Regions from separate parts of the Bradyrhizobium sp. 482_C4_N1_8 genome, predicted to be linked through region 4. Evidence: predicted binding sites of a transcription regulator. Region 4 holds the regulator's gene; each other region holds the start of a gene.
The links. The regulator LexA, encoded in region 4, represses DNA repair genes until DNA is damaged. The targets are predictions, from matches to a motif close to TGTTCNNNNTGTGTTCNG.
Positions count from the first base shown of each region.

Region 1 (7,155 bases), 3.7 Mb from region 4:
GTTCGGCGTCGAGGGCGATATCCAGGCCGCGGGCGCTGATGACACCTTCGCGCCGTGGAAGTTCTCCAACCCCTGGTTCGGCACGCTGCGCGGCCGTGCGGGCTATGCCTTCAGCAACGTGCTGTTCTACGGCACCGCCGGCCTCGCCTTCGGCGAACTGCGCGCGCAGACATTCGGCTGGACGGAGTCGCACACCACCGCAGGCTGGACCATCGGTGCCGGCGCGGAAGTCGGCTTCGCGCCGAACTGGAGCGCCAAGCTCGAATATCTCTACATCGATCTGTCGACGAGCCAGTTCGCAATTACCGGCGTGTCAAACGGCTATAGCGCCAGCGTTGTGCGCGCAGGCGTGAACTATCACTTCTGATAGTTGAAGAAGAAAATACCGGACAACAGCCTCCCGGCCGCTCGCGGCCGGGATTTTTTTCGCCAGGTGTTCGCTCGAAAACGCTCTAGGAGACGATGACCAAATTGACTGCCTTTGGTCCCTTCCCCTTCTTGTCCGGCTCGACTTCAAAAGTAATGCGCTGTCCTTCGGCGAGATCTTTCAGTCCCGCCCGCTCCACAGCAGTAATGTGCACGAAGACGTCGCGCCCGCCGTCGTCGGGCTTGATGAAACCGTAGCCGCGCTCGCCGTTAAAAAACTTGACCGTTCCCGTCATGGCCATCGGGAAACTCCCCCTCATTGCTCCTCCGTCGCGACGCAGACTCACGTCACGACATGACCGGGCCTTACGAAGCCCGGGAGCTGGCCATCCTTGGGCGGACCTTTCTTTCGGTCCGATCGGATCTTTCTTAGGCCTTCACTCCGCCGCAACCATTCGCGGAAGCGGAACGTAAAGCCAGTCACGGAAACAGCATAATACGGTTCTCTGCAGATTGACTACCGCTCCTGCATCTTTTTCCCAAGAATGCCGGGGTGTTACGGTCTCGGCACCTCTAATCGGAATCTGGCAGCTCCGCCCTGTCCGAGCGGTATCTCCAGCTCGGGCAGGATCGTCTTGAGCTCGCCATGCAGCGTGTACGGCGGATTGACGATCAACAATCCGGCGGAGGTGAGGGCGGCGCCATCAAGCTGCGGCGCGACACTGAATTCGAGACGCAGACATTTTCCTGGCGGTTTTGCTGCGGCTGCGAGCCGCGCCACTGATTGCACCAGCGTGTCGGTGGCGCGCCGGCTCTTGGCCGGATACCAGATTACATAGATACCGGTCGGCCATTTGGTGAAAGCCGCCGCGAAGGCGTCGCCGAGCTTTTCGAACTCGTCTTTCGCCTCGAACGGCGGGTCGATCAGCACGAGCCCGCGCCGTTCCTTCGGTGGCACGAAGGCCGGCAGCGCGACCCAGCCGTCGAGATCGACCACGCGCGCCTGTTCGTCGCGGCGCAGCACACCGATCAGCGCCTTGCGCGCCTTCGGCTCGAGCTCGCAGGCAACGAGGCGGTCCTGCGGCCGCAGCAGGCCGCGCGTGATCAGCGGCGAACCCGGATAGGCCTTGAGCTCGCCCTTCGGATTGTAGGCGCGAACGATGTCGAGATAGGGCTTGGCCAGCGCCACGGCGTCGTTCGACAGGCGCGCCTGCATCAGCCGCGCGATGCCGGTCAGCCATTCGCCGCTACGGCGCGCCTCGTCGCTTTCGAGATCGTAGAGGCCAGCGCCGGCATGGGTGTCGATGACACGGAATGCCCCCGGCTTGTCCTGGAGGTAAGTAATGATGCGCGCGAGCACGATGTGCTTGATGACATCGGCGAAGTTTCCGGCGTGGAAGGCGTGACGGTAGTTCATGAGACAGGACTACGCTACGTCACGGCTTGAGCAAAGCGGGATGCGCGCCTGTGCCGGCATGGGCCCCGAATCTGCAGCGCACCGCCGAACCGGCGCTGCGTCCGGGGCACAAACACTTGGACTAGCCACCTCTGATCGGCGGCATCGTCACCTGGTCGCGGCGGCAGGCGCGGCGCTCGATCTCCTCGCAGGCCCGGAATTGCAGGTCCTTGCTGAGGCAGATGCGGACCTCGGAGAGCCGGGTCCGATTGCAGGTGACCGAGATGGCCGCGTTGCTCAGGCCCGCATTGGCCTTGATGAAGGCTTCCTCCACCTCGCCCGGCGCCACGGTCTTGGCCTGCGACAGTTCGAGATATTCCGCCGGGATCTTGATCGCGGCGCGCGCCTTTCGGATCGTCTCGAAATAATTGCGGCTGTCGAGCCCGGAGCAGGTGCCGTGCTTGTCCCACTCGTTGAAGATCAGCCCCGGCGCCGGCATCAAATCGAGCATCGAAGAGACGATGTTGCGGTTCAGGCGTGGCGACGGCCGCTGGCAATATTCAGGGAAGCCATTCTCATATTGCGGCCACAGCCCGTGCACCACGAACGCGTAGGGCCGCCCGCTGCACTGCATCTGCGAGCGACCACCGCCGCCGCCGCCGCGGTTGCGCTCGGACGCCTCCTCGCAGAACGAGGGCGACCATGACAGCGACAGCACATAGAAGTCGAATTCGCCGGGCGCGTTCTGCCGTTTGTCCTGGGCCTTCGCGCCGCCCGGCAGCGCGACCAGCCCGGCGGCCAGAACCAGGGGGAGGGTCAGTGAGATCACGAGACGGGTGAACGAACGCAATCTAAAATGAAACATGGCGACGCCCCTCAACTAGACTGTGCAATCAGCCTAGCAGGCAACAAGAACATTTCAAGAACAAAATTCGGGCCGGCCCGTCAGGCGCCTGATCAGTCCGATTCAGGCCTTTCGATCGAGGCTCAGGGCCTGGCGGCGCGGCAGGACGGATTGTAGGCCCAGTTGCGGTCAAGCCCGACCACGCACCATTCCACACCATTGCCGTAGCCGGAGAAGCCGCCATCCTCGATGATCGAGAAATGCACCTTGCGCACCTTGCCGTCATTGAGCATGGCGTCGCCGGTGCAATAGCGGCGCGGAATGTTGTCGGACTGCCAGGGCCGGAACGCGATCTCGTGAACGGCGGCGAAGCCGGTGATCTTCAACGAGGAATTCCAGAACGAGCTTTCCTTCTCCCAGAACTGGGTGGCGATGGTCGGCAGCGCCCTCTCGCAATCGACGACGGCGCCGTCATAGCGCGGCCCGTTCAGCCAGAAGTTCAGCTCCAGCGGATTGGCGGCCCTGGCCTCACCGAGCGACAGCGCTCCGAACATGAGGCCAAGCAAGGTGGCAAAGCGGAGCGATTTCAGGGGGAGGGCGCGCATGGGCAATCCGGACAGCTGGGTCTTGCGAAGGATGGACGGTGCCGCGAAGGCCGGGGCAGGTCAAGTGCAGCGCGGCAACACTTGGCCAAGAGTTGACCCCAACCTCGCAGCCGGCGGGGCATCAGTTCTTTTCATGGACCTCCCGGCACCGTAAACTGGCGCCAACCAATTGGAGTGACGGGAATGCGAATCATTGCGGCCGCGGGCTTTCTTGCCCTGGGTATGATGGCCAGCCAGTCGGCACGCGCCGATCTCCTTCCGGTGCCTCCGTTCAAGGGCAACGACACCGGCGGCATCATCGCTTATTCGCTGGCGACCCAGGCGGATGCGCGGCAGGTCGCGGTCGATCACTGCGCGCGCTACGGCAAGGTCGTGAAATTCCTCGCGGTGCAGGCCTTTGAGGGCGGCTACATCTCGTTCTCCTGCCGTTGGGTGCCCTATGGCGCTGCCCAACAGCCGATCCGCACGCTGTACTGAGGCGCTTTCGGAACGTCGGGAGCTTCCACATGACGCGCAAGCTCGCTTTGCTCGGCTCGGCCCTTTGTCTTGTGGTGTCGGCAGGCAGCGCCAGCGCCGACGATCTGCCGGTGCGCAAGGCCGGTCTCTGGGAAATGAAGATGGTCAGGACCGGCACGCCCATGCCCGAGATGACCATGCAGCACTGCACCGACGAGACCGTCGACAAGGAGATGAACAACAACGTCTCCCCGATGGCCAAGCAGATCTGCGCCAAGCAGGACATCAAGAAGACCGCGACCGGCTATGTCAGCGATTCCGAGTGCAACGTCGCCGGCATCAGCACGACCTCGCATGCCGAGATCACCGGCGATTTCAACTCGGCCTATACGGTGAAGACCTCGTCGCACGCGCAAGGCGGCGCCGCCGGCGCAGCAGGCCGCGACACCACGATGCAGCTCGAAGCCAAGTGGCTGGGGGCCTGCAAGCCCGACCAGAAGCCCGGTGACATCGTGATGCCCGGCGGCTTCAAGATGAACGTGCGCGACATGGACAAGCTGAAGGCGCTGTTGCCGAAGTAGGTTTGTCTTCCCTCTCCCCTTGTGGGAGAGGGTGGCTCGCCGCGTAGCGGCGAGACGGGTGAGGGGTCTCCGCGCGTGACTCTCTTACTTCTGAATTCGCGGAAACAACCCCTCATCCGGCGCTTCGCGCCACCTTCTCCCACAAGGGGCCTGTTGCGTAATTCGTCAATTGTGATTCCCTAGGGCAAAGCCTTGGAGGGTAGCGATGGCGGTCAAGCGGACGGGACAGCCGAGCTTTGTGGAAGCGCTGATGCCGAAGGGGGCCGGCGCCAATGCGGCGCTGGATCGGCTGGCTGGCCTGGTCAAGTGGTACCGGTTCGAGAAGCTGATCGGCCATTTGCGGGATGAAGGGAGCCCCGGTCGACCAGGCTATCCGGTGCTGGTGCTGTTTCGTGCTGTGCTGTTGCAGTCGCTGTATGGTCTTTCGGAGCGCGAACTCGAGGAAGCACTGGGCGACCGGTTGTCGTTCAAGCGCTTCGTCGGTTTGAGCCTTGAGGATGCGACGCCCGACCATACGGTCCTGAACCGCTTTCGGAACCAGCTTGTCGAACAAGGCCTGCTGGAGAAGCTGTTTGGTGAGCTGGATCGTCAGCTTGAGAATGCCGGCGTCATCCTCAAGCGCGGCACGATGCTGGATGCGACCTTGATCCAGGCGGTGTCGGCTCCTCCGAAGGAGGATCGCCCCTCAAACGATCCCGACGCCCGCTTCACCAAGCGGCAAGGCAAGAGCGGCACGACGTTCGGTTACAAGGCCCATGTCGGTGTCGACGAAGGATCCGGCTTGATCCGCACGGTACTGACCACACCGGCCAACATCAACGACACGACACCGGCGGACGCTTTGATCCGCGGCGATGAAGCTGCGGTGTGGGCCGATGCGGCTTACGACACCCATGCCCGACGGGCCCGGCTGAAGGCGGAGGGCAAGAAACCCCGCATTGCTCGTCGGCCCAACCGGCATCACCCGGAGTTGCCGCCGAGGCTCAAACGCTACAACCTCCTCATCGCGCGCCGCCGAGCCCAGGTCGAGACCACCTTCGCTACTCTCAAACGCCGCATGCGGCTGACCTGCATCCGCTACGTCGGTCTGATCAAGGCGACCGGGCAAGTTCTGCTCGCCTCAATCGCCTTCAACATGAGGCGGTGGGCCACGATCGCCGCGTGAGCTGCCCGCTGAGGGCAACAACTACAGATCTTCGCAGGCATTGCCAGGACCAAGGCCTTCTCTCCTGACGTCTTCAGCCTCAAAAGCCGATAACGCAACAGGCCCACAAGGGGAGAAGGAAGAGCAAAGCTACACCGGTATCCTGACGCTCGCCCTTAATCCCCCCATCGGGCTGTCGCCGAGGGTGATGTCGCCGCCATGCGAGCGCGCGATGTCGCGGGCGATGGCTAGCCCCAAGCCCGTGCCGCCTTCGTCCTGGTTGCGGGCGTTGTCGAGACGGAGGAACGGCTTGAACACCTCTTCGCGCAAGTGCGCGGGAATGCCGGGGCCGTCGTCCTCGACCGTGACGGTCAAATAACGGTGATCGCGCTGGCCGCTGATGGCGATGCTCTTGCCGTAGCGCGCCGCGTTGGTGACGAGGTTGGCGAGGCAGCGCTTGAACGAGGCCGGCTTCACGGTCACCACGGGCAGGCCGTGGAACGCGACGGTCGCGGTGTGGCCGTGGCGCTCGGCGTCGCTGCGCAGTTCCTCGAGCGCCTGCGCCATGTCGGTCGGCTGCGATTGCTCGCCGGAATCGCCGCGGGCAAATGCAAGGTAGTCCTCCAGCATCATCGACATCTCGTCGACGTCCTTGCGCATGCCTTCGAGCTCTGGGTTGTCGCCAATCAGCGCCAGCTCGAGCTTGAACCGGGTCAGGATGGTGCGCAGATCGTGGCTGACGCCGGCTAGCATCGCGGTGCGCTGCTCCATCGTGCGCTCGATGCGTGACTTCATCTCGAGGAAGGCGACCGCCGCGCGCCGTACCTCGCGCGCGCCGCGCGGCCTGAAGTTCGGCGCCTCGCGGCCCTTGCCGAAACTTTCGGCGGCGTCCGCCAGCCGCAGGATCGGTTTGATCTGGTTGCGTAGGAACAGCACCGCGACGATCAGGAGGATCGAGGACGTGCCGACCATCCAGAACAGGAAGATCTCCGAGTTCGAGGCATAGGCGGCGCTACGCTGCGCGAACACGCGCATCACGGCATCGTCGAGCTGGATGCGGATCTCGACGAGGTTGGAGCGGCCGACGGTGTCGATCCAGAACGAGCGTCCGATCTGGCGGCCGAGTTGCACCGACAGCGTCTGGTCGAGCAGCGAGAAGAACGGCTTTGGCCCCGGCGGCGGCATGTCACCGGCAGGCAGGAAGTCCACCACGAGGCCGAGGCGCTGCTGGGCGATGCGGCGGATCTCGTTGCGGTCCTTGTCCTGCGGATAGCCCTTGTAGACGTCGATCAGCGCGGCGATGTCCTGCACGACGGCAGCCGACAGGCGGCGCGTCACCGTGTTCCAGTGCCGCTCCATGAACACGAAGGCGACGACCGATTGCAGGATCACCATCGGTACGATCATGATGAGGAGCGCGCGCGCATAGAGGCCGGTCGGCATCCAGCCCTTGAACGCGTTGCCCATCCAGCCATTGGCGGCAGAGACGCGGCCGGCGGCGCTCTTCAACAGCGTCAGGCCGGTATCGATCGTGCTCATCGGTCGCGCTTCACTGCTTTATGGCGAGGCCACCAGGCGGTAGCCGATGCCGCGCACCGCCTGGAGGAACAGCGGATTGGCGGGGTCGGTCTCGATCTTGCGCCTGAGGCGGTTGATCTGCACGTCGACGGCGCGCTCGTTGACGCTGCCATTGCCGGTGAGCGCGCTGCGCGGCACGGTCTCGCCCGGGGTCTCCGAGAGAATCCGCAGCATCTCGCGCTCGC
Region 1 covers NZ_CP197231.1:7,995,482-8,002,636, reverse strand. Annotated here, with positions in the region: gene AB7Z56_RS37960 (outer membrane protein) at 1-367, shown strand, start outside; gene AB7Z56_RS37955 (cold-shock protein) at 453-668, opposite strand; gene AB7Z56_RS37950 (23S rRNA (adenine(2030)-N(6))-methyltransferase RlmJ) at 923-1,783, opposite strand; gene AB7Z56_RS37945 (ribonuclease T2 family protein) at 1,905-2,627, opposite strand; gene AB7Z56_RS37940 (hypothetical protein) at 2,750-3,211, opposite strand; gene AB7Z56_RS37935 (hypothetical protein) at 3,395-3,688, shown strand; gene AB7Z56_RS37930 (DUF3617 domain-containing protein) at 3,718-4,248, shown strand; gene AB7Z56_RS37925 (IS5 family transposase) at 4,454-5,413, shown strand; gene AB7Z56_RS37920 (ATP-binding protein) at 5,543-6,931, opposite strand; gene AB7Z56_RS37915 (response regulator) at 6,950-7,155, opposite strand, start outside.
Region 1: the regulator LexA is predicted to act here: its motif matches at 2,673-2,690, upstream of AB7Z56_RS37945 (ribonuclease T2 family protein).

Region 2 (7,155 bases), 2.9 Mb from region 4:
GCCTGCGCGTTTCCCAGACGTTAACCCAGGTTGCGCGGGGCGCCTCGCACGCAGTAAATGTTTTGCATAACCGCCATCGGCCTGACGTAAATCAGGGCAATAAGCTCAGTGAATGCGAGGGAGGGTCTCATGGAGAACGTACGTCGCTACCGGGCGCTGGCGTCTCTCTGTCGTCAGCAGGCGGCCTATCGGCCGCTCCAGAACTGGCAACTCCTTGGCCAAGCCGAACATTTCGAATATCTCGCCGAGATTGCGCTGAAGGCGCATTTCGACGCGTGCAATGCGCAACCCGAGGACGACGCCATCGCCACCGCGCCATTTGAGACCCCTGCTGCGGCCTGAGGGCGTCGGTCCGTTGCGGATCATCTCTCGATCAATGCGACATCAGCGTCGGGACCGTCATGGCTTCCAGCATGGCGCGGGTGACGCCGCCGAGGAAACGTTCCTGCAATCGTGAGTGGCCGTAGCCGCCCATGACCAGGAGATCGAGGCTCTCGTCGGCGGCCAGCGACAGGATGGTCGGCTGGATGTCGGCGCGTGCCGCCGACAGGCTGACCGTGCGGGTCGACAATCCGCGCCGGCCGAGGTGTCTTGCCAGATGGCTTGCCGAGACTTCGTCGGGAACGGCGTCGGCTTCGTTGATCGTGATGATCACGATCTCCTCGGCGCGGGCCAGGAAGGGAGCGGCGTCGCGCATCGCGCGGGCGGCGAGGCGGCTGCCATCCCAGCAGATGCCGATCCGGTTCGCCCTGAATGACCCACGAAAGGTGTAGGGCAGGAACAGCACCGGTCCGCCCGCCTGGAACAGGATCTCGCCGGGCATATCATTGTCGAATGAGCCTTGCGCCGGATCGGGCTGCAGCACGATGCTGAGATCGTGGAGCCGCGCCATCTCGCCGAGCGAGCCGGCTGCGTCCGCCGGGATTGCGCCGAGCGGGTGGCAGGTGCAGGAGATGCCGGCGTTCGTGGCTTCGCTCCGAAATATCGCCAACGCGGCCTCGGCACGCTCCACCGCGCGCTCGCGCTCCATCTCGAACACCGCCGCTACGGCGGCACCGCCATCCAGGACGTAGGCAGTGCTGCTCGCGACGTACCCGACGGCGACCGCGTCGACGTGTGCGTTGAGTCTCGCCGCGAGCGAGATCGAGCCGTCGATCACCGCGCTCATCGGGCGCTCGGTCGGGATGTGGACGAGAATGTCTTTGTACATGGCGCGCCTCCGGTGGACATCATCCAGTGGCCGCAGTCTATCACGGCGCACGGGGCCTGCGTTGAGCCGCATCAAATGTGCAGCCCTGATTTTCGCGGCACCTTTGCCAAGATTTAATCGGACGGACGGGACGCCGTAAGGTGACGATGTCCATGTTGGTTGCAAGGCGACTTACCCAACATGGACATTTCGACATGAACGATCACGTCAATTCCGACACCACCACGTCCCGCAAGATATTGAAGCCGCGCCGGCTTGCGCTGCTGGGCACCGCGGCCGCGCTTGGCGTGGCCGTGCTCGCTGCCTCTCCCGCCTCTTCGCAGTTCGGTCTGAATTCCTTCATCGGGCCGGCCCAGGCGGCGGAAGCCGCCGCGACGCCGCCGGGCTTCGGCGATCTCGTCAGCAAGGTCAAACCCGCCGTCATCTCGGTGCGGGTCAGGATCGACCAGGACAATGACAAGAGCGCGATGCTGCAACAGAACCGGATGGATTCGGACGAGGATTCGCCGTTCGACCAGTTTTCGCGGCAGTTCGGCTTCCGCGGCCCGGGTGGCATGAACGGCATGCCGCGCCAGCGCCACCAGATGATCACGGGCGAGGGTTCCGGCTTCTTCATCTCCGCCGACGGCTATGCCGTGACCAACAACCACGTCGTCGATCACGCCGAGTCGGTACAGGTGACTATGGATGACGGCACGAGCTACACCGCGAAGGTGGTAGGCACCGATCCGAAGACCGATCTCGCGCTGATCAAGGTCGATGGCAAGAGGGACTTTCCGTTCGTCAAATTCTCCGACCAGAAGCCGCGCATCGGCGACTGGGTGGTCGCGGTCGGCAACCCCTTCGGCCTCGGTGGCACCGTGACCGCCGGCATCGTCTCGGCCAATGGTCGCGACATCGGCAACGGTCCCTATGACGACTTCATCCAGATCGACGCGCCGATCAACAAGGGTAATTCCGGCGGTCCGGCCTTCGACATGAACGGCAACGTGATCGGCGTGAACACCGCGATCTTCTCGCCCTCCGGCGGTTCGGTCGGTATCGGCTTCGACATTCCGGCTTCGACCGCGAAGCTCGTCGTCGCGCAGCTGAAGGACAAGGGCTCGGTCACCCGCGGCTGGCTCGGCGTGCAGGTGCAGCCGGTGAGCGCCGAGATCGCCGACAGCCTCGGCCTCAAGGAGGCGCGCGGCGCGATCGTGGACAATCCGCAGGACGGCAGCCCCGCGGCGAAGGCCGGCATCGAGGCGGGCGACGTCATTACCGCCGTCAACGGTACCGCGATCAAGGACTCCCGCGATCTCGCCCGCACCATTGCCACCCTGGCGCCGGGCACCTCCGTGAAGCTCGACGTCTTCCACAAAGGCGCGAGCAAGACGGTGACACTCGCCCTCGGCGAGTTGCCGAACGAGCGGCAGGCCAAGGCCGGCGAGGGCAAGGCGCAGCCGAACACCGGCACGCCGCGCCTCGGTCTCAGCCTGGCGCCGGCCGGCGACGTCCAGGGCGCGGGCCAGAAGGGCGTCGTCGTGACCGAGGTCGATCCGCAGGGACCCGCCGCGCAGCGCGGCATCCAGACCGGCGACGTCATTCTCAACGTCGGCGGCAAGGCCGTTGCCAATGTCGGTGATGTCCGCTCCGAGCTGGCGCAGGCCAAATCATCCGGCAAGAACAGCGTGCTGTTGCAGGTGAAGAGCCAGGAAGCGACGCGGTTCGTCGCGGTGCCGCTGGCCTAAGCCTCGCGCTTCCCGCGGCAAACTCAAAAGGCGGCCTGCGGGCCGCCTTTTTCGTGCGCGTCTGGAAGATTCCCACAGGTGTCGATAACATTCTCGTTAACGGCAGCGTTGATGACGGGTTCGTCCGAAAAAGCCGCGTTCGCTCGTCACAGTTGGGAATCACGTGTTGGGCTTTGGCGTCAATGAAGACGCCCAGGCGAATTGCAGGAGTGGAACTTCGAACGCCCGGCCTTCTTGTGGAACCGGTGGTTCGCATTTGATCGGTGCCGACATGGATCGATTGAAGCTCTCGCTGAGGTGTGCGCTGCTTGTGGCGCCGCTTGTCCTGACGACCGGAAGCGCCTTGGGGCGCGACGATGGCCGCTACGCCAACTCGCCGCTAAAACCCTGGTTCGACAGTTTGCGCAGCCATCTCGGGCCCTGCTGCTCGGATGCAGATGGCTTTGCTGTATCCGACCCCGATTGGGAATCGCACGATGGGCACTATCGCGTGCGGCTCGACGGGCAGTGGGTGGACGTGCCTGATGAGGCCGTCATCACCGAGCCAAACCGGGCTGGCCACACCATGGTGTGGCCGGTGAAGACTGCGTTCGGGATTTCGATCCGCTGCTTCATGCCGGGCAGCATGATCTGACCCGGATCGGCGTTACCGCTTGCTGGACTTGCGCTTCGCGGTCTTCTTCGTTGTCTTGGCCGTCTTCTTGGCTGTCTTCTTGGACGTTTTCCGCTTCGACGCCTTCTTCGGGACCTTCTTGCCCTTCGCGCGCGCTTCCGACAGGCCGATTGCGATCGCCTGCTTGCGACTCTTCACGCGTCCGCCACGACCGCCGGGGCCGCTTTTCGCGGTGCCCTTCTTATAGCGGCGCATCTCGCGCTCGACATCACCGCCGGCGCTGCGTGAGTAGCGGCGCTTCTTTGCCTTGCGTGCCATCGACTCTCTCCCTTGGCCACGGGAAAGAACCGCATCACTGACCCTACGTTCCAAATGCGCTGGCCGCGCTCCTCAGAAGGAGTTCGCCAACTCGATCTCGTCTTCCAGCGCTCGAATGCGGCGCGCAGCCTCAGTCGAGGACAGAGCCCGATCGTATTGGGTGGGCTGATAGGCCTCCTCGCTCAGACGCTTCAGCCTCAGCCCCTGCGCTCTCGTCATCTGTTCCGCGAGGAAAACCCTGGCGTCGTATTTACCCTGAACCTGCATCTGGCCTCTCCGTTCTCAAATCCTGACTTGACTATATGTTCTTATTTTGTTCTAACAAGCCATGGACAACAGAATTAATGAAATTCGACGCAAAATCAGCGCCTTGAGGCTTGAGATGGCCGACATTGAGGTGTCTGTGCGCGACCTCGTCAATCGCGACCGCGACTGCACGGAAAAGGCCCTGACGCAGATGGATCTGCGCCGGAAAATCAACCTGCTGATCGGCGAATGGAAGGCGGCCGGTGGCGGCGATGTCCTGCCTGACGTCCGCGAGCGGGTACGCCTTCGTCCTGCAACGACATCCGGCAGTCCGCTGCGCGTGATCGCGCGCCGCTGAGAATTTTGGGAGCGTGCGGTGGACGAAGACCCGGACACGTACCGGATTCTAAAGCTGCGCGCCGAAATTCTCGAACTCGGCTCCGCCATCCGGCAATTGCAGCGCGAGGGTCTCGACGATGCCGCAGCCCAACTCCTGATCGCACGCAAACGTGCACAGCTCGAGCATCTCGTGAAGGCGAATGCCGCGGGACGGCCGCTTTAGCGATCTGACGCTGGAAGGATTCCCAATCCAGCTCCAAGCTCCAGCTCCAAAGCGAAAGGCCCCGCGTCGCCGCGAGGCCTTTGATGGTCGGCCGGAGCTCACTTGGTGTTGCTCATGCCGCCCTTGTTGTTCGTCATGGTGCCGCCTTGGTCGGAGCCGGGGCCAGAACCACCTTGACCGGAGGGATCAGCGCCCTTGGAGGACTTGGTGTTGGCACCCGTGGTCTGCGACGAGGACATAGCGGATCCATGCTTGGCCTTATGCGACTTGGCCTGCACGGCGAACGGAGCGGCGGCGAGGCCAGTTGCCAACATCACGGTAAGAGCGAGCTTGGTGGTTTTCACGCGCGGGAACTCCCTGAGTTGAATTGACGCAGGCAGCCAACTGCCATTTGCCGCAGGAGTTCCGAACGAAAGCGCCCGGTGCGCGTCACGCGCGCTTCAAAATTCCTTGTCCTCGGCGAGGATGAACATGAGGCCCGTGAGCGTCGCCCCGATCGCGAACGTCGTCACCAGTGTGATGATGAAGACCATGGCGGCCGAATGTCCGCCGTGGTTCAGCAAATTTGCGACTGCCGGATTGAACAGGACGAGGGCGAGCCCGAAGACAAGGCCGAGGGCTGCGCCCATCATCGCATGCGTCATCAGCTTGATGACGCCGGTCGGAGAGATGAGGCTCGGCGACTTTTTCCCGCGCATGGAACCGCCTCGCGGTGTGGCATAAAACGCGCACGACGATTGCGGGTTCCATTGTCATGACGATTTTGTCATTCCCCGCTTCATCCGACGTTCATGGCGGTCTTGCGAGGATGAATGCCATCAACACGGGAACATTCGATATGGGTAAGGTCGTCTTTCTCTATCGCTCGCTGGCCTATCGCAACGCGGCTGCGGATATGCTGCGCAAGGCGCGCAAGCTGCCGCGCGGCGCCGAGCGGAGCGCAGCCCGCCGTTACGCGCGGGCGCTGCGCGAGCTTTCGCAAACGGAAGCCTGGCTGGAAGGACGTGTCGCTGACGAACCGCAGGCGATGCAGAGCATGAGGGTCGCCGCGACGCGCTAGAGCATGATCGGTTCTGAGTGAATCAGGGCCGAAGCTCCAGATTCCTGTCTTTACGCGCGAACCGGAGCCCACTTCGCTCGCAGACGCGCTAGCCTGAGGCCTGCTGAAGGGGTTCGGACGGAGCCGCGTCGAACTTGCTCGCGGCCGACGGCGCTACGGTCTTCCGCGTCAGCGGCACCTCAAGGCGGCACAACAGGCCTTCGGCACGCCAGTTGAATTCCGCCTGTCCGCCGAGTTGCGATTCCACACTGGCAAGCAGGCTCCGCGTGCCGAAGCCACGGGATTTCGGCGTCCTCACCAGCGGGCCGCCGGTTTCGTCCCAGGTCAGTGTGAGGTGGTCGTCCTCGACTTGCCAGCCGATCGCGAGCCGCCCCGACCGCGTCGAGAGCGCGCCATATTTCGCCGAGTTGGTGAAGAGCTCATGCAGCGCCAGCGCCAGCGTCTGCGCTGTCGCCGGCGCCAGCTGAACTTCCGGACCGGCCAGCTTGATCTGGCCGCCGAGCGAGTAGGGCGCGAGTTCCTCGTCGATCAGCCTCGAGAGTTCGGCGCCCTGCCAGCTCGACAGCGACAGGATCGTGTGCACGCGCGCCAGCGCGTTGATGCGCCCTTCGACGGCGTTGACGTAGGCCTTGACCTCGTCGGCGCGGGTGAGGCGCACGATCGATTGCGCCAGCGCCAGCGCGTTCTTGGCGCGATGATCCACCTCGCGCGCGAGCAGGTTTTGTCTCTCTTCCGCGCGTTTGCGTTCGGTGATGTCCACGGTGACGCCGCTCACGCGCACCACGCGGCCGCCCTGGTCCACCGTCGCGGCCGCCGTGCCGACGCACCAGCGCACCTCGCCATCGGGCCGGCTGACGCGAAACTCGCCTTCATAGGCGTGCGCGCCGGTGTTGAACGCGGCAATCGCCTGGCTGAACTGGTCGACGTCATCAGGGTGCAGCAGCGCCTGGATATTGGCTGAGGTGACATTGAAGGTCTCCGGCGTCACGCCGAAGATGCGGTACTGGCCTTCGTCCCACATCCAGTCGCCGTTGACCCAGTCCCAGTCCCAGGATCCCATCTTGCCGGCGGCAATCGCCATGCTGCGCCGCTCTTCGCTCTCGCGCAGCTTTGCGGTGGAATTCTCCAGCTCGGCCGTGCGCGCGCGAACGCGGTCCTCGAGCTCCCGGTTCAGCCGTTCGAGCTCGCGCGTCTTGCGGTAGAGTTCGGCGAACACCTTGATCTTGGCGCGCAGCACCTCCGGCACCACAGGCACCGGCACGTAATCGACCGCGCCCATCTCGTAGCCGCGCAAACGGTCGATGTCGCTCACCTGAATGGCCGAGATGAAGATCATCGCGGTCTTCTGGAAGCGCGGATGCTCCCGGATCATCGCGGCCAGCTCGAATCCGTCGAGCTCGGGCATGCAGACGTCGA
Region 2 covers NZ_CP197231.1:7,183,002-7,190,156, reverse strand. Annotated here, with positions in the region: gene AB7Z56_RS34100 (hypothetical protein) at 130-342, shown strand; gene AB7Z56_RS34095 (universal stress protein) at 374-1,210, opposite strand; gene AB7Z56_RS34090 (Do family serine endopeptidase) at 1,405-2,940, shown strand; gene AB7Z56_RS34085 (hypothetical protein) at 3,212-3,574, shown strand; gene AB7Z56_RS34080 (DUF6496 domain-containing protein) at 3,587-3,871, opposite strand; gene AB7Z56_RS34075 (DUF3072 domain-containing protein) at 3,944-4,138, opposite strand; gene AB7Z56_RS34070 (hypothetical protein) at 4,254-4,475, shown strand; gene AB7Z56_RS34065 (hypothetical protein) at 4,494-4,679, shown strand; gene AB7Z56_RS34060 (hypothetical protein) at 4,778-5,023, opposite strand; gene AB7Z56_RS34055 (hypothetical protein) at 5,120-5,377, opposite strand; gene AB7Z56_RS34050 (hypothetical protein) at 5,434-5,739, shown strand; gene AB7Z56_RS34045 (HWE histidine kinase domain-containing protein) at 5,828-7,155, opposite strand, start outside.
Region 2: the regulator LexA is predicted to act here: its motif matches at 4,175-4,192, upstream of AB7Z56_RS34075 (DUF3072 domain-containing protein).

Region 3 (7,155 bases), 170 kb from region 4:
CCGAACACCCACGACGCGCTCTGCCAGCGAAAGCCGGCCTGGCCGCCGGCCACGCCGCCGGTCGCGGTGTGGCAGCCCTCCGATGCGGGGGGAGTGACCGGCGCACCGAGGATGTTGGTGACGATGTCCCAGCAATTATGGCTCCAGCCGCCACCACCGTTGGCGCCGATGTAGAAGCCGCTCCAATCGTAGACCGCGGCGATCATCGGGGCAGGAGCTTTGGTGTAGGGGCTCGCCGCCAGGTCGGCCGCCGAAACGGACGTGGTCATCGCGACTATGCCGGCGGCGGCAAGCATAAACTTGTTCAAGACGGACCCCCCAAGGCCAAAGTTGTTGCGATCTTCGATACAACCTTCGAGGTGCGACAGTCTGTCACCGGAGGGTCACAGCGCGCCGAAAAATGGAACTTGTCCGCAAGCGCTCGCGCCGTGCGCGCGAAAACAAAAAGGCCGGCGCAAAGCCGGCCTTTCGTAACGCGATGGCGTTGATGGCGAAGGTCAGTACTTCGCCACAACCGGGCCGCCGAAGGTGTAGTTCACGCGGACCGTGCCCATATCGACGTCCTGCTTGATACGGTCGATGCGGTCGTTGATGCCGAGAATCGTGAACGAGTTGTTGCGCTTGCCCATGAACAGATGGTCGTATTCGATCGCAACGGACCAGTTCGGCGCGAAGCCGAATTCGAGGCCGGTGCCGACCGCGCCGCCCCAGCGCGTCTCGCTTGCGCTGTCGAGGACCACGCCGACGACCGTGCCGTTGTACTTGGCATGCGTGACCGCCGCGCCACCCTTCACGTACCAGAGCACATTGTTCCAGGCATAGCCGACCTGGCCGGTGAACAGGCCGATCGCGTCGATCTTGGTCTCGTTGACCAGCGGAGCAAGCGCCACGCTCGTATTCGAGCCCTTCAGATTGGCCCAGTCGCCCTGGGCTTCAAGGCCGAACACCCAGCTGGCCGACTGCCAGCGATAACCGACCTGGCCACCGACGACGCCGCCTGTCGCATTGTGACAGCCTTCAGCCGTGTCCGGACCCGCAACGCCGAAGATATTGTTGACATCCCAGCAGTTGCGGCTCGAAGCGCCGCCGCCGTTGATGCCGAGGTAGAACCCGCTCCAGTTGTAGATCGAGGCCACAGCAATGGGCGCCTTGGTGTAGGGGCGGGCCGCCAAATCGGCCGCCGAGGCGGGAGCCAACGCGCTGAGTGCGAACAGACTGGCCGAGGCCAGCAAAACCTTCTTCATTTCAATTCCCCAGTTTCGTTTCTCTTTGTCGACCAAAAACGGCCGACCCAATGACCCAACCGATGTCATTGCTCTACACCATTGAAGCCGAAGGTTGTGTCACCGGGATACCACAGCTTTCCCCGAAAACGTTGGGAATCGGTTGGCCTGGATCTGGACGCGCGAAAACAAAAAGGCCGGCGCAAGGCCGGCCTTTCGTAACGCGGTGCGTTGGAAGCGAAGCTCAGTACTTCGCGACCACCGGGCCCCCGAAGTGATAGTTCACGCCGACCTGCACGGTGTGGAAGTTGAGCGTGCCGGTGGGCAGGGCGCCCGAGAAGTAGGTCTCGCCGCCGAGGCTGCGATAGAGGTACTCGCCCTTGACCGACCACTGCGGAGCGAAGAACGCCTCGACGCCCGCGCCGACGGTCCAGCCGGAGTGCCACTTGCTGTCCGACGCGGTCAGGCCGAGAGCGGAGAGGGTGATCTTGTTGTCGATCCAGGCGTAGCCGCCGGTGCCGTAGAACAGGACCTGATTGACGGCGTAGCCGATACGGCCGCGCACGGTGCCCATGGCATCGGTCTTCGAGCTCGCCGTTGCGGTCACAACGCCGAATCCGGGAACAACAGTGGCGCCGGTCGCCGAAGCGCTGACGTCAGCCCAGGAACCATCAGCCTCGACGCCGAACACGACGTTGCCGGTCTGCCAGTTGTAGCCGGCGGTGCCGCCGACGAAGCCACCCTTCATCTTCGGGTCGCCGGAACCGTTTTCCCAGGCGCCGCCGCCGACGATACCGAGGTAGAAGCCGGTCCAGTTGTAGACCGAGGCCACCGCCACCGGAGCCTTGGTGTAGGGGCGCGCCGCGAGATCAGCGGCCGAAGCCGGAGCAGCGAGAGCGAACAAACAGGCCGAAGCCAACAAAACCTTCTTCATTTTCAAACTAATCCCAGTCCCGGTTTCTGTTTTTGCCTTCCGTGCGTTCGGAAGGACATCGGACGCCGTGGTCCAACTGATGTCGTGCTTACACGAGCAAAGCCGCAAGTTGTGTCTCCCAAAAGCCACAATAATCGCAAAACGTAACGGTGACTGACCTATAATTCCCGTTGCCCACGCAAAAAGGCCGGCGCGAGGCCGGCCTTTGATCTCCAAGCGATTTCAGAGGGATGTCAGTATCTTGCGATCATCGGGCCGCCCCAGCGATAGTTCACGCGGACGAGGCCGATATCGACGTCCTGGCTGATGCGATCGGAGCGTGTGGCAACGCCGAGCGGGGCGAAATTGCCGGATCCGGTGAAGCCGATGGTGCGGTTGCCGAGGAAGATGTGGTCGTATTCGAAACCCACGGTCCAGTTCGGGGCGAATCCGAACTCGACGCCCGCACCCACGGTGCCGCCCCAACGGGTCTCGTTGGCCCGGTCGAACTCGAGGCCGCTGGCGACGTCGAAGCTGCGGTAGCGATCGCTGACGACGGCGCCGCCGCCCTTCACGTAGACTAGGACGTTGTTCCAGGCGTAACCGACCTGACCGGTAATCAGGCCGAAGGCGTTGATCTTCGAACGATCGCGCAGGCCGCTGATCGCACTGATGTTGTCACCCGAGAAATCGGCCCAGTTGCCCTGGCCTTCGAAGCCGAACACCCAGTTGGCTGACTGCCAGCGGTAGCCGACCTGGCCGCCGACCGTGCCGCCGGTCGCGTTGTGGCAGCCTTCGCCTACGAGAACGCCACCGCCGATATCGACGTCCCAGCACTTGTGGCTGGTGCCGCCGCCGCCGTTGATACCGATGTAGAAGCCGCTCCAGTCGTAGATGGTCGCGATCATCGGTGCTGGAGCCTTGGTGTAGGGACGCGCAGCGAGATCTGCCGCGCTTGCGGGAGCCGACAGCCCCAACGCGATTGCACCAATAGTACCAATCAAAATCTTATTCATTGCAGTCCCCCCAGTTTCTGACCGCTTTTCGAAGTCCCCGAAGCGGCTGATCAGGCGCGACGCCTATAAGAATCTAATTCCGCAGCAAGCGTAGCTTAGGCGGGAGGCGGAGTCCGTCTCCGGAATGCAACAGTCGGGCGGCATCTGAACTGCTTCTAACTTGATGAATGTTAAGCTGTTTCGCCGTCCTCAGGAATTCGGGGAAATTCCATTTGGCGCAGGCCGTCTTTGTGCATCGCGGTGCCGTCTTGCCAACGCAACAAGGTGAGGGGTGTCATAAGAACAAATCTGGAACGAACCGGCCAGGGGTGCTATATGTGGGGATAAGTGGAGGGGTGACGGGCCGATCCGTCCGCGCAAGCGTATAGGGTCGCGTCAACAGGTTGCAGAGGACGCGGGCGCGTCCCGGGCCTTCTAAAATTCAGTGGCATTCGGAGTGGAGAGCGGCGATGGCGGGAAGCGTCAACAAGGTCATTCTGGTTGGAAATCTCGGCAAGGATCCCGAAATCCGCCGCACCCAGGACGGGCGGCCGATCGCGAATTTGAGCATCGCCACCTCGGAGACCTGGCGCGACAAGAATAGCGGCGAGCGCAAGGAAAAGACCGAGTGGCATCGCGTCGTGATCTTCAATGAAGGGCTCTGCAAGGTCGCCGAGCAGTACCTGAAGAAGGGCGCGAAGGTTTACATCGAGGGCGCGCTCCAGACCCGCAAATGGACCGACCAGAGCGGCGCCGAGAAGTACTCCACCGAGGTCGTGCTCCAGGGCTTCAACTCGACCCTGACGATGCTCGACGGCCGCGGCGGCGGTGGAGGCGGCAGCTTCGGCGACGAGCCGGGCGGCGATTTCGGCTCCTCCGGTCCCGTCAGCAGCGCGCCGCGCCGTGCCGTTGCCGCCGGCGGCGGCGGTGGTGGCGGTGGTGGCGGTGGTGGTGGCCGCAACAGCGACATGGACGACGATATCCCGTTCTGAGGCGGGCGGGGGCGCTTCGCCCCTGATGTCACCTTGCTCGCGTAAAACGACAGGAGTCCTTACCAATTGACGGGCAAAGCTCGGTTTTTGCGGGCTTGCCTCATGTGCTGCCTCAAGCCTTTGACGAGGCGTGATGTGAATGGTATTAACTTGATGTTAATCCTATTCACATGGGTCGGCCGTCGATCGGAGAAAGCCCTGCATGAGCGTTGCGCCGCTGCTTGAGGCTGCTCCAGCGATCCCGCTGCACGCCTTTGCCGCCATGGCCGCCTTCGTGCTCGGCCTCGTTCAGTTTGCCGCCCCCAAGGGCACGCTGCCGCACCGGACGATCGGCTGGATCTGGGTGGGGCTCATGGCGGTCGTTGCGGCATCGTCGTTCTGGATCCACCAGATCCGCCTGGTCGGGCCGTTCAGCCCGATCCATCTCCTATCGATCTTCACGCTGGTGATGCTGCCGCTCGCGGTGTGGCGGGCGCACACCCACCGGGTCGCCGATCACCGGCGCATCATGATCATGACGTTCGTCGGCGCGCTCGTCATTGCCGGGCTGTTCACGCTCGTGCCTGGACGGATCATGCACCGGGTGATTTTCGGAGCCTAGGACGTGGTTCCATGCGGCTCATTCCGGCTTCGCTCGATGCAGTGGTGCTGAGCTCGTAAGTCTCTGGAAAAACAGTCGGAAAAACCGCTTCCCCAGACCTCGCAAGGGTGGTTATCAGGGGGGCGATGCGCTATATGATTCCCAGATAAAATCTCACCGGATTTCCCCTTGGCTGACGACGACAACAAGCCCGGCGACCAGCCGGCGCAACCCTCGGACATTCGTCCCGTTTCCATCTACGAGGAGATGAAGAAGTCCTACCTCGATTACGCGATGAGCGTGATCGTGGCGCGTGCGCTGCCCGATGCGCGCGACGGGTTGAAGCCGGTTCATCGCCGCATCCTCTACTCGATGAACGAGCAGGGGCACACGCCCGACAAGAAGTACGTCAAGTCGGCGCGCGTGGTCGGTGACGTCATCGGTAAATATCATCCGCATGGCGACCAGTCGATCTACGACGCCATGGTCCGGATGGCGCAGGACTTCTCGATGCGCGTGCCGCTCATCGACGGCCAGGGCAATTTCGGCTCGGTCGACGGCGATCCCCCGGCCGCCTATCGGTACACCGAAGCGCGACTGACGAAGGTGGCGTTGGCTCTGCTGGCCGACATCGACAAGGACACCGTCGACTTCCAGCCGAACTACGACAACAACGAAACCGAGCCGTCGGTCCTGCCGGCCAAGTTCCCGAACCTCCTGGTCAACGGGGCGGGCGGCATCGCGGTCGGCATGGCCACCAACATCCCGCCGCACAATCTCGGCGAGGTCATCGACGCCTGCGTCGCGTTGATCGACAATCCTGCGCTCACCATCGAGGAACTCATCAACATCGTTCCGGGACCGGATTTCCCGACCGGCGGCGTCATTCTCGGACGCGCGGGCATCCGCGCCGCCTACCACCTCGGCCGCGGCTCCATCGTCATGCGCGGCAAGGTCGCGATCGAGACCATCCGCAAGGAGCGCGAGGCGATCATCATCACCGAGATTCCCTACCAGGTGAACAAGGCGACGATGGTCGAGCGCATCGCCGAGCTGGTCAAGGAAAAGAAGATCGAGGGCATCGGCGACCTGCGCGATGAATCCGACCGCGACGGCTACCGCGTCGTCATCGAATTGAAGCGCGACGCCGTGCCGGATGTGGTGCTGAATCAGCTGTACCGATTCACGCCGCTGCAGACGAGCTTCGGCGTCAACATGGTGGCGCTCGACAGCGGCCGTCCGCGGATCATGCATCTGAAGGACCTGCTGGCGATCTTCGTCGACTTCCGCGAGCGGGTCGTCACGCGTCGCACCAAGTTCCTGCTCGCCAAGGCGCGCGATCGCGCCCACATCCTGGTTGGTCTGGCGATCGCGGTCGCGAATATCGACGAGATGATCCGCGTCATCCGGACCTCGCCCGACCCGACCACTGCCCGCGACACCCTGATGTCGCGCGACTGGCCGGCACGGGACGTCGAGGACATGCTGACGCTGATCGACGATCCGCGCCACCGCATTAGCGAGGACGGCACGATCCGGCTGTCGATGGAGCAGGCGAGGGCCATTCTCGATCTGCGCCTTCAGCGTCTCACCGCGCTCGGCCGTGATGAAATCCGCGACGAGCTCGACAAGCTCGCGGGCGAGATCGCCGATTATCTCGACATCCTGCGCTCGCGCGCCCGCGTGCTGGGCATCATCAAGACCGAGCTCGCCGAGGTGAAGGCCGAGTTCGCGACCCCGCGCCGCACCGTGATCATCGAGCAGGAGGGCGAGGTCGAGGACGAGGACCTGATCCAGCGCGAGGACATGGTCGTCACCGTCTCCCACGCCGGCTACGTCAAGCGCGTGCCGCTGTCCGCCTACCGGGCGCAGCGCCGCGGCGGCAAGGGCCGCGCCGGCATGCAGACCCGCGACGAGGATTTCGTCAGCCGCCTGTTCGTGGCGTCGACGCACACACCGGTGCTGTTCTTCTCGTCGCGCGGCCAGGTCTACAAGGAGAAGGTGTGGCGCCTGCCGATGGCCGCGCCGAACGCGCGCGGCAAGGCGCTGATCAACATCCTGCCGCTGGAGCAGGGCGAGCGCATCACCACCATCATGCCGCTGCCGGAGGATGAATCGACCTGGGGCAACCTGGACGTGATGTTCGCCACCACCGGCGGCAACGTCCGGCGCAACAAGCTGTCCGACTTCGTCGACGTCCGCCGCTCCGGCATCATCGCCATGAAGCTCGATGAGAATGAAGCGATCGTGGACGTGCAGATCTGCACCGAGCACGACGACGTGCTTTTGACCGGCGCCGGCGGCCAGTGCATCCGCTTCCCCGTCACCGACGTGCGCGTCTTCACCGGGCGCACCTCGATGGGTGTGCGCGGCATTGCGCTCGGCGAGGGCGACAAAGTGATCTCGCTGGCGATCCTGCGCCATGTCGAGACCTCTTCGGACGAACGCTCGG
Region 3 covers NZ_CP197231.1:4,487,582-4,494,736, forward strand. Annotated here, with positions in the region: gene AB7Z56_RS21415 (outer membrane protein) at 1-308, opposite strand, end outside; gene AB7Z56_RS21420 (outer membrane protein) at 498-1,244, opposite strand; gene AB7Z56_RS21425 (outer membrane protein) at 1,468-2,157, opposite strand; gene AB7Z56_RS21430 (outer membrane protein) at 2,391-3,152, opposite strand; gene AB7Z56_RS21435 (single-stranded DNA-binding protein) at 3,602-4,123, shown strand; gene AB7Z56_RS21440 (DUF2306 domain-containing protein) at 4,326-4,724, shown strand; gene gyrA (DNA gyrase subunit A) at 4,893-7,155, shown strand, end outside.
Region 3: the regulator LexA is predicted to act here: its motif matches at 3,431-3,448, upstream of AB7Z56_RS21435 (single-stranded DNA-binding protein).

Region 4 (7,155 bases):
CCTTGGAGATCGACGCGATCGCCTTCTTCAGCCCGTCGGTGGTCTGCTCGTTGAACGAGGTGACGCGGATATAGCCGATGTCGCCGTTCTCGACGTGGAAGCGCACCGGTCGCACATGGATAATCTCGCGCTTGATCGCGACGTCGAGCGGAGCGTCGGCGCCCTTGCGAACGATGGTGAGCTTGGTCTGGGTATCGACCGGCCCCTTCATCTTGTTGACGGCCTGCTCGAGCGTCATGCCCTGCACGGCATCGCCGTCGATCTTGCTGATAAGGTCGCCGGACATGATCCCGGCCTTGGACGCCGGCGTGTCGTCGATCGGCGAGACGACCTTGACCAAGCCGTCCTCCATTGTGACCTCGATGCCGAGCCCGCCGAACTCGCCGGAGGTGGTCTCCTGCATCTCGGTCCAGGCCTTGTCGTTCATGTAGCGTGAATGCGGATCGAGCGAGGTCACCATGCCGGTGATCGCACCCTCGATCAGCTTGGAATTGTCGGGCTTCTCGACATAGCTCGCCTTCACCCGCTCGAACACTTCGCCGAACAGATTGAGCCGGGAATAGGCATCATCCGCGCTCGCTGCCGCCCGTGCCGCCCATACTCCACCGTGCGGGCTGGCGACCAGAAGGGTTAGACACGCTCCCGTGAGCGCGCCCAGGGGGAACAGCAGGTTTTTCCGCATGGATAGGCTGGCCTTCTTGCTGGAGCTTTGCTTTGGGCTTGTGAGGCGCCATGCAAATGGCGATCCAGCCCGCTGTTCACAACACCATTCTGGTTTCTTCAAGGCCGGGACGCCACGCCGGCGGGTACATCGTAAAAATCCCTTCGCCCGGGCCTAAACTTTTGGCAACGTTCCGAAACCGTTTCGCGCAAGGCGGGAATCGACCCGGCCGGCCCACGCCTCGCAGCTATGCGATTTTAGGATGGTTTTGGAGGGCCGGACACGATACGCGATGACAATAACGCTTCAAATTCTCGGGAGGACAACAATGAATGACGCGCCCCGCATCCGGCCGGAAAGGAACGTCGAACTCGGCGCCAGCGCCGAGCCATTCCAGAACCTGCACGAATTCATCCGTAAGGCGCGCGCCAACCTCAACCAGAACGCCTGGGACTATATCGTCGGCGCCGCCGAGACCGAGACCACGATGCGCCGCAACCGCATGGCGCTGGACGAGATCGCCTTCCGGCCGCGCGTGCTGCGCGACGTCCGCGAGGTCGACGGCTCGGTCGAGCTGTTCGGGCGCCGGATGCGGCTGCCGGTGGTGCTGGCCCCTGTCGGCGCACTGGAGATCTTCGATCCGGATGGCGCGGCGAGCGTCGCCCGCGCCTGCGGCACCTTCGGCGCGGCGCACATGCTGAGCTCGGTGTCCGAGCCCGGCCTGGAGAAGACCGCCGAGGCCGCCCCTGATGCGCTGCGGCTCTATCAACTCTATGTGCGCGGCGACGACGATTTCGTCGCCGATGTCGTCAGCCGGAGCGAGAAGAACGCCTACGCCGCCTTCTGCCTGACCGTTGACACGGCCCATTACAGCCGTCGCGAACGTGACATTGCCAAGCGCTATGTTCGCGAGAGCCGCCTGCGCGCCACCGGCGGTGATTACCAGAAGGGCCTGGAGTGGCGGACCGTGAAGATGATCAAGGACAAGTTCAAGATCCCGCTCATCCTGAAGGGCATCGCCACCGCCGAGGACGCCCGGATCGCGGTCGATCACGGCGTCGAGTGGATCTACGTCTCCAACCATGGCGGCCGCCAGCTCGATCACGGCCGCGGCGCCATGCATGTGCTGCCCGAGATCGTCGACGCCGTGAAGGGACGCGCCAAGATCATGGTCGACGGCGGCTTCTGCCGCGGCACCGACATCGTCAAGGCGATCGCGGCGGGCGCGGACATGGTCGGCATCGGCCGGCTGCAATGCTGGGCATTGGCGGCGGCCGGCGAGGCCGGCGTGAGGCGAATGCTGGAGCTGCTCGAGGACGAGGTGCTGCGCTGCCTCGGCCTCTTGGGCGCCACCTCATTCGCCGAGGTCGACAAGTCCTGCCTGCACCAGGCGACTGCAACGAATGCGCCGAGCGTGTTCAGCGCGTTCCCGCTGTTCGACCATGACCCCTATCGATATTGAGTGAAAGGATGCAATGAGCTCGCTCTCTCCCGGCAGCGCGGACGCGCTGCTGTTCGATCTCGGGCGCGTCGTGCTCGACATCGATTTCTCCAAGGCGATCGCCTGCTGGGCGGGACATGCCGGCTGCAAGCCGGACGCCATCGTCGCGCGCTACGTGCGGGACAGCGAAGCCTACCGGCTGCACGAGGTCGGCAAGATCAGCGACGAGGCCTATTTTGACTCGCTGCGCGCCTCGCTCGGGATCGGCATTTCGGACGCGCAGTTCCTGGAGGGCTGGAACGCGATCTTCGCCGGCGAGATGCCCGACATCGCCGAGCTGCTGCCGCGTGCGGCGAAGCAGTTGCCGCTCTACGCCTTCTCCAACACCAACCGGCCGCATGTGGACCACTTCTCGAAGGAATATGCCGGCCTGCTCGGCCATTTCCGCGAGCTGTATCTGTCGTCCAGCATCGGCCTGCGCAAACCGGATGTGGAGGCCTTCGACCATGTCGTGGCCGCGATCGGCGTGCCGGCGAACCGTATCGTGTTCTTCGACGATCTTGCCGAGAACATCGAAGGAGCGCGGTCGCGCGGCCTGACCGCGGTCCACGTGACCTCGCCCCGCGACGTCGGGAATGCCCTCAAGGCGCTCGGAATCTGACCTCTGGCCGGCAAGCCGACGGGCCGCGAGTGGAACTATTTTGCCTGGGGGCGAGGAACCAAAACCCTTTGTGCATTTTTATACGGAGTTCCCGGAACGATTGCCCCTCTCGGGACTCATGAGTCCGTTGTGAATTCTACATCGGGCTTATCGTCGTGTTGGGCAAAACCTACCTTACCAAGCAAGCCTCTCTGCTGATGAAATTCGCCAGAACCACCTCGGATTCTGACCTCTCCGCAAAACTGATCAGCAAGGCCGCCGACCTGAAATCCCAGGCCGACCCGCTGCCTGACAAGGATCAGGGCCCCGCAGCGCCGGACGTCAGTCCGTACAAGCCGCCGGGGAGTTGACCGATGCTGGCCGTGGCTCTCGTCCTTCTCGTCCTCGCCATGGCCATCCTCGTACCGGTCTGTCTCGCCTTCTGGATCATGCCGCGGCGGACTTGATGCTCACCCTTCATCGCAGAGCGGATGACGCAGGATAAATCATCCTGCGCGGCCACTGTTTTGCCTCTGCGCCTGCACTCGGCTAGAACTCTCGCCGCCGATTTGCCCGAACGGGCCCAGCAGGAGTTTTCACCCGTGGCCCTGATGCCGGTTTCCGACGCGCTCGCTGCGGTGCTGGCGGGCGCAGAGCCGCTGCCTGAAGAGATGATCGCGCTCGACGCAGCCTTCCACCGCGTGCTCGCGCGCGACGTCGCCGCGCGGCGCACGCAGCCGCCGCAGGCGATGTCGGCAATGGACGGCTATGCGGTGCGCGCGGTCGATGCGGCGAAGATCGACTCCCAGCTCACCCTGATTGGCGAGGTCGCGGCGGGCCGCCCGTTTGCGGGATCGGTCGGCGCCGGCGAGGCCGTGCGTATCTTCACCGGCGGTGTCGTTCCCGATGGCGCTGATGCGGTCGTGATCCAGGAGGACACGATCGCGGACGGCAAGCGCATAACGATCAAGGAAGCTGCCGTAACGGGGCGGCACATCCGCCCCGCCGGCGTCGACTTCTCGGAAGGCGACGTGCTGCTGCGCAAAGGGGCCCGGCTCACCGAGCGCGACCTCGCGCTCGCCGCCGGCATGAATTACCCGCAACTGCCAGTCCGGCGACGCCCGAAGGTCGCGATCCTCGCGACCGGCGACGAGCTGGTGATGCCGGGTACGACGCCGGGCCACGGCCAGATCGTCTATTCCAACGGCTACGCCCTGCACGCGCTCGCCCGCAGCGAGGGCGCCGATACCATCGACCTCGGCGTTGCCGCCGATACGCTGGAGGCCACCACGGCCGGCATCGGCCGCGCGCGGGAGAGCGGCGCCGACATCCTGATCACGACCGGCGGCGCGTCGGTCGGGGACCACGATCTGGTCCAGCAGGCGCTGAGGGACGAAGGTATCTCGATGGCGTTCTGGAAGATCGCGATGCGGCCGGGCAAGCCGATGATGAACGGGCGGCTCGGCGCGATGCGCGTGATCGGCCTGCCCGGCAATCCCGTGTCATCCTACGTTTGCGGCTTCCTGTTCATGGTGCCGTTGATTCGCGCGCTTTCGGGCCGTTCGATGATTCATCACCGCCGCGAACGCGCGGTGCTCGGCCGCGATGTCGGCGCCAATGACCAGCGCGAGGATTACCTGCGCGCACGCCTCGAGCTGCGCGACGACGGCACGCTCGTCGCCCTTCCGGTCAATCACCAGGATTCCTCGCTGCTTGCGAATCTCGCTGCGGCACAGGCACTTCTCGTGCGCGCGCCATTCGCGTCGAAGGCCGAAGCCGGCACGCCTTGCGAGGTCTTGCGGCTGCCCGTCTGAGCGCTTCGTTCGCGTGCGTTCCGCGAACTTTGTCGCGTTCACGGTAAATTAAGCAGTTGCGGAACATGTATCGAACATATAGTGTCCGTTCATGATTTGTTTCGAGAATGTAGCGGCTTACTGCTGAATTCAGCGTCTCGGAATCGAACGACATCAACCGGGGGATTTTGGTCGAGATGTTAACGCGCAAACAATACGAGCTCCTGCGGTTCATCAGCGAACGACTGAAGGAAAGCGGCGTGCCGCCCTCCTTCGATGAGATGAAGGACGCGCTCGACCTGCGCTCGAAATCGGGCATCCATCGCCTGATCACCGCGCTCGAGGAGCGCGGCTTCATCCGGCGCCTGCCCAACCGGGCCCGCGCCATCGAGGTGATCAAGCTGCCCGAGCTTCAGGCCGCCGCCGGCAGCCGCCGCGGCTTCACGCCGAGCGTCATCGAAGGCAATCTCGGCAAGGTCCGCACGACTTCGAGCCCGCCGCCGGACGAGGGCGAGCGCCCCGTCGCGGTCCCCGTGATGGGCCGCATCGCGGCCGGTACGCCGATCGAGGCCTTGCAGACCCGCAGCCACACCATCAGCGTACCGCCTGACATGCTCGGCTCGGGCGAACATTACGCGCTCGAAGTGCGCGGCGATTCCATGGTCGAGGCCGGCATTCTCGACGGCGACATGGCGCTGATCCAGCGCAACGAGAGCGCCGATACCGGCGATATCGTGGTGGCGCTGATCGACGACGAGGAGGCGACGCTCAAGCGCTTCCGCCGCCGCGGCGCCTCGATCGCGCTCGAGCCCGCCAATGCGGCCTATGAGGTCCGCATTCTGCCGCCCAACCGGGTGAAGATCCAGGGCAAGCTGATCGGACTGTACCGGAAGTATTGATACCGAACGTGCCGGTATCGGTCATTTCGCGCCCCGCGCGCTTTCGATCGGCATCGCCGATCCGGGATTGGAGCGGACGATTGTCCGCTTCCGCTGGATAGTCTTTCTGGTTTCGCGCAGATTATCCGGCCCCTCCTCCAGCGGTACATCCTCGGCACGCCACACGAAGCAGCCCTGCTTCGCGGCCTTCAGGTTCGAGGAGAAGTCATGCGCCAGATCGTTCTGAGCACAGTTGCTGTGGCGCTGATCGCAGCATCGGCCGCGCAAGCCTTGGCCGCGCAATCGCGGCCCCATGCCCGCAAGGATACCGCCGTAAGCGAGCAAGTCCGCAAGGCCCTCGACGCCGTCGACCAACCGTCGCGGCCGGGCTGGCAATATTCCGGCTGGTCGGCGCCTGCGGGGCGCTGACACGCGCCTGCGGAATGCAAAGGGGCGGGCTTTGTTCCTGGTGGATTCGGGAAAGTTAATGTGATTGCGGCCTGCGGCGGCGAGCCGTAGATTTGCCTACAACCCGGCAGAACGTTTGGTATTTCCACTCTGATAGAGGCCTGCGCCTCGATTAAGAGACGTGGGTCGCTATCCCTGCATGAGGAGCACCCGATGTGTGACTACAGCCTGCATGCCGTCGCGTCGCGTCCCGCCGAAGTCGGCGAGACGATCGTCACGACAACCTTCCGCGGCACCTCGACGCGCGGCTTTGCCTCCGCGGCCGATCCGACCGTCGCGGTCTGCCTGCTCCCGGGAACGGAGCTCGCCTTCGCCGACAACGTCCGCTACGACAATCGCTGGATCTGGACGCGCACCGTCAATTCGCGCGTCGGCAAGTTCGGCAAGATCGATCCGCACATTCCCGATCGCCATCATGATGCGATCGAATTCCCCGACGGCAAATCCGTGCTGGTGACGCAGCTGGTCGAAGGCCAGCGTGCGACCGTGCTGCAGCTACCGGTGACCCAGCCGCTCGGCGAGCGCGAGCACAAGCCGCAGACCATCACCGACAGCCGGCCAACCAGCACCCGCCTGCCGATCGGCTGACATCGCCATTCCCGGCCGGCAGGTCGGGCCAGGATTGAAAATCGCCATCGCCGGCCGAGGCCGGCGAGATGGTGTTGCTCGTGCCCCGCGAAACGCCATCGGGCGGACCAAGCCGTTGTGCCTCCCACCGCACGAAGTTTGCGCTGTCCTGCCTGAATTTTAAACGTCCGTTCCGCAGCCAAATGGCCGATGCTTGGTGCGGCTTGAGACGGCGGGCACGTTCGATGAAGACCTTCATTCGCGTCGTTGAACTCTGGGTGCCTGACCGCACGCGCATGCGGCTGGAATTCGGCGGCGGCCTCTACGGCGAAGGGTTGTCCGCGTTTAGGGACGTGAGCGAGGATCTGCACTTCGGATATGACGAGGGACTTCCCGGCAAGGCCTGGGCCAGCGGCCACCCCGTGATCCTCACCAGATTCACCGATTCCTATTTCAAGCGGACCGATCAGGCCATCGCCGCCGGGCTGACCTGCGGCGTGGCGGTGCCGGTGTTTTCAGGCGAATTCCTGCAAGCTGTCATGGTGCTGTTCTGCGGCGACGACGAGGCCCATGTCGGCGCGATCGAGCTCTGGCACAACGATGCCGAAACCTCCCACGAGATGGGGCTCGTCGACGGCTATTACGGCACCGCCGACATGTTCGAATTCAACTCCCGCCACACCAGATTTCCGCGTGGCTTCGGCCTG
Region 4 covers NZ_CP197231.1:4,317,933-4,325,087, reverse strand. Annotated here, with positions in the region: gene AB7Z56_RS20665 (S41 family peptidase) at 1-682, opposite strand, end outside; gene AB7Z56_RS20660 (alpha-hydroxy acid oxidase) at 990-2,123, shown strand; gene AB7Z56_RS20655 (HAD family hydrolase) at 2,137-2,763, shown strand; gene AB7Z56_RS20650 (hypothetical protein) at 2,961-3,113, shown strand; gene AB7Z56_RS20645 (molybdopterin molybdotransferase MoeA) at 3,345-4,556, shown strand; gene lexA (transcriptional repressor LexA) at 4,733-5,434, shown strand; gene AB7Z56_RS20635 (hypothetical protein) at 5,456-5,788, opposite strand; gene AB7Z56_RS20630 (hypothetical protein) at 6,035-6,469, shown strand; gene AB7Z56_RS20625 (GAF domain-containing protein) at 6,694-7,155, shown strand, end outside.